One region of the Streptomyces sp. NPDC002784 genome, then DNA from elsewhere that is predicted to be linked to it. Evidence: riboswitches for the same ligand, from Rfam matches in the RefSeq annotation. Region 1 holds a riboswitch; the other holds the start of a gene.

Region 1 (3,396 bases):
GTCGAAGGTGGGCTCCAGCGGGGTCTGGTAGAGCATGTGGTGGACGAACCAGAGCACGGAGTTGGCGACGCCGTTGTACGCGTCCGCGTGCACCTCGGCCGGTACGGCGAGCATCCGCACGCCGTCCTCGCCCACCCCGCGCCGCACCGCCTCGCGGTCGCCGTCGGACAGCGCCGAGCACACCCACAGGGCACCGGCGTCCGGGCCGATGGCCGACAGGCCCGACACCAGTCCGCCGCCCCCGCGCTTGGTGCGCAGCGAGCCGTCTTCCTGCACTTCATAGGAGACCGGGCCGCGATTCGACGCGACCAGCACCTGAGCGGCGCCGTACATGGAAGCCATGTGCTCCAACCTAGCCCGTGCCGTAAACGCTCAAACGTGCGAGGCGCCGCGTGCGGCGTGGGTTACGCCACCTTGCGGGACGCGTACTCCGCGATCTCCGCCATCGGCGGCCGTTCCTCGGTGTCCACCGAGTACGTCCGCGGCTCGAAACCGTCCTCGCCGCGCTCGAACTGGGTGAGCGCGGGGCGGATGAGGTGTCCGCGGGCCAGCCGGAGCTGGGCCGTGCGGTAGATCGCGGCGGACATCCGGCCGAGCGCCTGGCCGTCCTGGTGCCGGTGCTTGCGCACCCCGACGTCGACCTGGGCCAGCGCGTCGAGGCCGGCCAGGTGCAGCGCGTCGACCAGCATGCCGAGCTCCACGCCGTAGCCGACGGGGAAGGGGAGCTGTTCCAGCAGGGAGCGGCGGGCCGCGTACTCCCCGCCGAGCGGCTGCACGAAGCCGGCGAGCTGCGGCCAGTGCATGTTCAGCAGCGGGCGGGCCATCAGCTCGGTGACCCGGCCGCCCTGGCCCGCCGCCGTCGTGCCGGGGGCGCGCCCGTCGGACACCATGAGCGGGCGGTCGTACATCGCCTTGACGAGGTCCACGCCGGGGTCGGTGAGCAGCGGGCCGACGATGCCGGAGACGAAGTCCGAGGAGAACTCCTTCAGGTCCGCGTCGATGAAGCAGACGATGTCGCCGCGGGTGACCAGCAGCGAGCGCCAGAGCACCTCGCCCTTGCCGGGCACGGCGGGCAGCCGCGGCAGGATCGCGTCCCGGTGCACGACCGTCGCCCCGGCCGCCGCGGCGACCTCGGCGGTGCGGTCGGTGGACCCGGAGTCCACGACGACTATCTCGTCGACCAGCGGGACCTGGTGCATCAGGTCGTGCCGGATGACGGCGACGATGTCGCCGACCGTCTCCTCCTCGTCGAGCGCGGGCAGCACGACGGAGACGGACTGGCCCGAGCTGCGCTTCGCGGCCATGATCTGGTGGAGCGGGCGATCGGTCACCGACCAGGAGCGGGTGCTCAGCCAGCGCTCGACTTCTTCCAGCACGTAGGCGGCTCCTTCGCTTGTGATCCGCTGTTTGTGATCCATCTCGCCGTTCGGACGACTATCTCAACTGTCCCGGTCGTCGGTTACAGTCTTGAACAACGCGGGTGACCATCGCATGTCCTGGCCGACCCGGCGTTCACAACTTCATACCGCTCATCCAGAGGGGCAGAGGGATACGGCCCGATGAAGCCCCGGCAACCCTCCAGCCGGTCTCGTTCACGCGAGGCTCCCGGCTAGGGAAGGTGCCAAATCCGTCTCACGGCGAGATGCGTCGTGAGGAAGATGAGGAGAAAGGGCCTCGCCTCACATGGCTGTGCAGACTGTCGCAAGCACCGGGAACACCACTGTCGATCTCGGTCCCGCCGCCGCCCTGAGCTGCCGGGAGTGCGGACACCGCGTCCCGCTCGGCCCGGTCTTCGCGTGCGAGGAGTGTTTCGGCCCGCTGGAGATCGCCTACGACTTCTCGGCGTACGACACCGAGGAACTCCGCAAGCGCATCGAAGCGGGACCCGCGAACATCTGGCGTTACGCGCCCCTGCTGCCCGTCCCCTCGGACGTGGCCGGCAAGCCCAACCTCAACCCCGGCTGGACCCCGCTCGTCAAGGCCGACAACCTGGCCCGCGAACTCGGCGTGACCGGCGGTCTGTATGTGAAGGACGACTCCGGCAACCCGACGCACTCCTTCAAGGACCGGGTCGTCGCCCAGGCCCTGGAGGCCGCCCGTGCCTTCGGCTTCACCACGCTCTCCTGCTCGTCGACGGGCAACCTGGCCGGTGCCGTCGGCGCCGCCGCGGCCCGCGCCGGCTTCCGTTCCTGCGTGTTCATCCCGCACGACCTGGAGCAGGGCAAGGTCGTGATGGCCGCGGTGTACGGCGGCGAGCTGGTCGGCATCGAGGGCAACTACGACGACGTGAACCGTTTCTGCTCCGAGCTGATCGGCGACCCGGCCGGCGAGGGCTGGGGCTTCGTCAACGTCAACCTGCGGCCGTACTACGCGGAGGGCTCCAAGACCCTGGCGTACGAGATCTGCGAGCAGCTCGGCTGGCGGCTCCCGGACCAGATCGTCGTGCCGATCGCGTCCGGCTCGCAGCTGACGAAGATCGACAAGGGTCTGCAGGAGCTGATCAAGCTCGGGCTCGTCGAGGACAGGCCGTACAAGATCTTCGGCGCGCAGGCCGAGGGGTGCTCGCCGGTGTCGGTGGCCTACAAGGCGGGCCACGACGTGGTCCGGCCGCAGAAGCCGAACACCATCGCCAAGTCGCTGGCCATCGGCAACCCGGCCGACGGGCCCTACGTCCTGGACATCGCCCGGCGCACCGGCGGCGCGGTGGAGGACGTGACCGACGAGCAGGTGGTCGACGCGATCAAGCTGCTGGCCCGGACCGAGGGGATCTTCGCGGAGACGGCGGGCGGCGTGACGGTGGGCGTGACGCGCAAGCTGATCGAGAACGGCCTGCTCGACCCCACCAGGACGACGGTCGTCCTCAACACCGGCGACGGCCTCAAGACCCTCGACGCGGTGGCCGGCACCGGCCTCACCGCGACGATCCGCCCGAACCTCGACTCCTTCCGAGAGGCTGGCCTCGACTCATGAGCGTCAACGTCCGCATCCCCACCATCCTGCGCACCTACACCGGTGGTGCCGCCGAGGTGACGGCCGAGGGTGGCACCCTCGCCGAGGTCATCGCCGACCTGGAGAAGAACCACACCGGAATCGCCGCCCGGGTCCTGGACGACCAGGGCAAGCTGCGCCGCTTCGTGAATGTGTACGTCAATGACGACGACGTCCGCTTCGAGCAGGGCCTGCAGACGGCGACCCCCGACGGCGCCGGAGTTTCCATCATTCCGGCGGTGGCCGGCGGCTGATCGTTACCGTCGGTAAGGCGCGTTACCCTGAGTTCATCGAATTGCCCTCTCCGTAAGACAAACGGAGGGGGCAATTCTGCTTGGTTGAGCGCGGTACAGTTGGGGAACCCGTCGCACTTCGCATGCCGGGCGCATATGAGTACTGAAGCCCTAT
Region 2 (3,396 bases), on a different contig from region 1:
AGGAGTCCCAGATTCCGAAGCCGACCGTCGAGGAGTACAAGGAGATCACGAGCGGCCACGGCCACCACTGATCGCTGCGCACGCCATGTCACGGCGAAGGGCCCCGTCCGGTGTACGGACGGGGCCCTTCGCCGTGCCCGGGGCTGGATAGGGTGGGAGCACACTCCTTTCGGGGTGCATCTCTGCTACGACACTCAGGAGCGGCCCCATGAGCGCTGTGACCCCCGCTGGAGGCGACACCGCGGCGGGCCGTTCCTGGCCCCGGTTGCTGAACGGCCTGCTGGAGGGGCGCGATCTGGGCGCCGACGACACGGCCTGGGCGATGGACCTGATCATGCGCGGCGAGGCGACCGACGCGCAGATCGCCGGGTTCGTGGTGGCCCTGCGGGCCAAGGGCGAGACGGTCGAGGAGATCACCGGCTTCGTCCGGACGATGTACGCGCACGCCCATGTGATCGAGGTGTCCGGTGACACCGTCGACATCGTCGGCACGGGCGGGGACGGCGCGAAGACCGTCAACATCTCCACGATGTCCGCGATCGTGGTGGCCGGCGCGGGCGCCAAGGTCGTCAAGCACGGCAACCGTGCGGCGTCCTCCGCCTCCGGTTCCTCGGACGTCCTGGAGAAGCTCGGGGTCAACCTGGAGCTGCCGGTGTCCCGGGTGCCGCAGGTGGCCGAGGAGGCCGGGATCACCTTCTGCTTCGCGGCGAAGTTCCATCCGGCGATGCGTCACGCGGGCGCGGCGCGCGGGCAGTTGGGCATCAGGACCGTCTTCAACGTCCTCGGCCCGCTCACCAACCCGGCCCGGGTGCGGGCGCAGGCGGTCGGGGTCGCCGACCCGCGGATGGCGCCGATCGTCGCCGGGGTGTTCGCCGAGCGCGGCAACTCCTCGCTGGTGTTCCGCGGCGACGACGGCCTGGACGAACTGACCACCACCGCCACCTCCCGGGTCTGGATCGTCCGGGACGGCAAGGTCACCGAGGAGGCCTTCGACCCGCGGGACGTGGGCCTCGAACTGGTGCCGGTGGAGGCGCTGCGGGGCGCGGACGCCTCCTACAACGCGGACGTCGCGCGGCGGCTGCTGAACGGCGAGCCGGGCCCCGTCCGGGACGCCGTGCTCCTCAACTCGGCTGCGGCGCTGGTGGCGTTGCACCCGACCGGGGCACCCCTGGCCGAGCAGATCCGCATCGCGATGGCGCAGGCGGCGGAGTCGATCGACTCCGGTGCGGCCAAGCGGACGCTGGAGCGCTGGGTGGCCGCCAGCAACGCCTAGCGGTCACCGGTCGTCGTCCCGTGATCCGGACACGGGTTGCGGGACGTCGATCACTTCACCTAGATTTCCGTACCAGGTCATGAGTGACAGTCATGAGGCCCCGGCCGACTGTCCGGCAACCCTCCGTCCGTGGCGGGGTGCCCCGGGTGAGGACCAGGCCGTGAGCAGCAAGGCTCGCGGCAAGCGCGGACCCCTCGCGATACACCAGGGGTCCTGGGTCGTTCGAGGGAGCCTTCCGTGAGCAAGCGAATGCGATAGGGCCGCCGAGCCCCGTCTCCGCGCACCCCTTTTTCCCTTCCTCTCTTCTCTCACGGGAGCCCCCATGTCCGTCTCCACCGCTGCCTCCGCCTCGACCATTTGTGCCCCGCTGCCCGTTCTGGGCAGGGATGTCACCGTCCCGCTCGTCACCGGCGGCGAGGTCACCTACGCCGCGCTCGACTACGCCGCCAGCGCCCCCGCGCTCCAGCGGGTCTGGGACGACGTGGCCGCCTACGCCCCGTACTACGGCAGCGTCCACCGGGGCGCCGGGTACCTCTCGCAGCTGTCCACCGACCTCTTCGAGAACGCCCGCCGGACGGTCGCCGGGTTCCTGGACTGCCGCGCCGACGACCAGCTGATCTTCACCCGGTCCACGACCGACTCCCTGAACCTGCTCGCCGCCGCCCTGCCCGCCGGCTGCCAGGTCTTCGTCTTCGAGACCGAGCACCACGCCTCCCTGCTGCCCTGGCAGGACGCCGAGGTCACCTACCTCGACGCCCCCCGCACGCCGCGCCAGGCCGTGGAGAACCTGGAGCGCGCCCTCGCCGCCCGCGACGCGTACGCCCCGGCCCTGGTCTGTGTCACCGGCGCCTCCAACGTCACCGGCGAGCTGTGGCCGGTGCGGGAACTGGCCGCCGCCGCCCATGCGCACGGCGCCCGGATCGTCCTGGACGCCGCGCAGCTCGCCCCGCACCACCCGGTGTCGGTCCAGGACCTGGACGTCGACTGGATCGCCTTCTCCGGGCACAAGCTCTACGCCCCCTTCGGCTCCGGCGTCCTGGCCGGCCGCGCCGACTGGCTGGTCGCGGCCGAGCCGTACCTCGCGGGCGGCGGGGCCAGCCGCAAGGTCAGCCGGCGCGCGGACGGGGGAGTGGACGTGGAGTGGCACGAGAGCGCGGCCCGGCACGAGGCCGGCTCGCCGAACGTGATCGGCGCCTACTCCATCGCCTCGGCCTGCAAGGCCCTCACGGAGGCCGGTTTCGACACCCTGGTCGCCCGCGAGCGGTACCTGATCGAGAAGGTCCGCCAGGGGCTCGCCGGGGTGCCCGAGGTCAGGATCCTCTCCCTCTTCGGCGACGACGCCCCGCGGGTCGGCGTGCTCTCCTTCGTGGTCGACGGCTGGAACAGCTCCCACTTCGCCGCCGCCCTGTCCGCCGAGTACGGCATCGGCGTCCGCGACGGTCTGTTCTGCGCCCACCCGCTGGTCCGCACCCTGCTGGGCAGCGACCCGGGGACCCAGGGCGAGTGCGGCGCCCCCGAGGCGGCACCCGGCGAGAAGTCCCTCAACGCCATCCGGGTCAGCTTCGGCGCCGGCACTCCGGACGAGCACGTGGAGCGTTTCGTGACCGCGGTGCGCGAGCTGGTCACCGACGGCGCGAAGTGGAACTACCGCACGGAGGACGGCCGTTGCGTGCCCGCCGTATGAGCTAGTTGTCCAGCCCCAGGGCGAAGGCCGCCTCCAGGTCGTGCTGGGAGTACGTCCGGAACGCCACGTGCGTGTCCGTGCCCTCCACGCCCGGGATCTTGCTGATCCGGCCGGGGATGACCTCGGCGAGGTCCTCGTGCTCCTTGACCCGGACCATCGCGATCAGGTCGTAGGTGCCGGTGACGGAGAAGACCTCGCTCACGCTGTCCAGCGAGGCGATCTGCTCGGCGATCTCGGGGATCCGGTCCACGCTGGTCTTGATGAGGACGATCGCGGTGATCACGGCTGGTTCTCTCCCTCGGGGGCGGGCGTCGCTGGGGCGGCCTTCACTCTAGTCGTACGGCCGAACCGCACCCAGGCGTAGCTGCACCCCAGGCCGAAGCCCACGAGATGGGCCAGATACGCCACGCCGGGCCCGCTCGTGGCCCGGCCCGCGGCC

Evidence for each region. Region 1 has a riboswitch for S-adenosylmethionine ahead of thrC (threonine synthase). Riboswitches for the same ligand answer to the same signal wherever they lie in the genome.
Region 2: it holds a riboswitch for S-adenosylmethionine, as region 1 does, so the genes downstream of both, ACWD1Z_RS20780 (aminotransferase class V-fold PLP-dependent enzyme) here and thrC (threonine synthase) in region 1, are expected to answer to the same signal.

What each region holds. Positions count from the first base shown of each region.
Region 1 is NZ_JBSFVD010000004.1:128,222-131,617, forward strand. It holds gene ACWD1Z_RS10540 (alpha,alpha-trehalose-phosphate synthase (UDP-forming)) at 1-342, opposite strand, end outside; gene ACWD1Z_RS10545 (glucosyl-3-phosphoglycerate synthase) at 405-1,376, opposite strand; SAM riboswitch class I at 1,527-1,665, shown strand; gene thrC (threonine synthase) at 1,684-2,970, shown strand; gene ACWD1Z_RS10555 (MoaD/ThiS family protein) at 2,967-3,242, shown strand.
Region 2 is NZ_JBSFVD010000011.1:141,520-144,915, forward strand. It holds gene qcrB (cytochrome bc1 complex cytochrome b subunit) at 1-71, shown strand, start outside; gene trpD (anthranilate phosphoribosyltransferase) at 209-1,273, shown strand; SAM riboswitch class IV at 1,349-1,465, shown strand; gene ACWD1Z_RS20780 (aminotransferase class V-fold PLP-dependent enzyme) at 1,596-2,957, shown strand; gene ACWD1Z_RS20785 (Lrp/AsnC ligand binding domain-containing protein) at 2,959-3,240, opposite strand; gene ACWD1Z_RS20790 (rhomboid family intramembrane serine protease) at 3,237-3,396, opposite strand, start outside.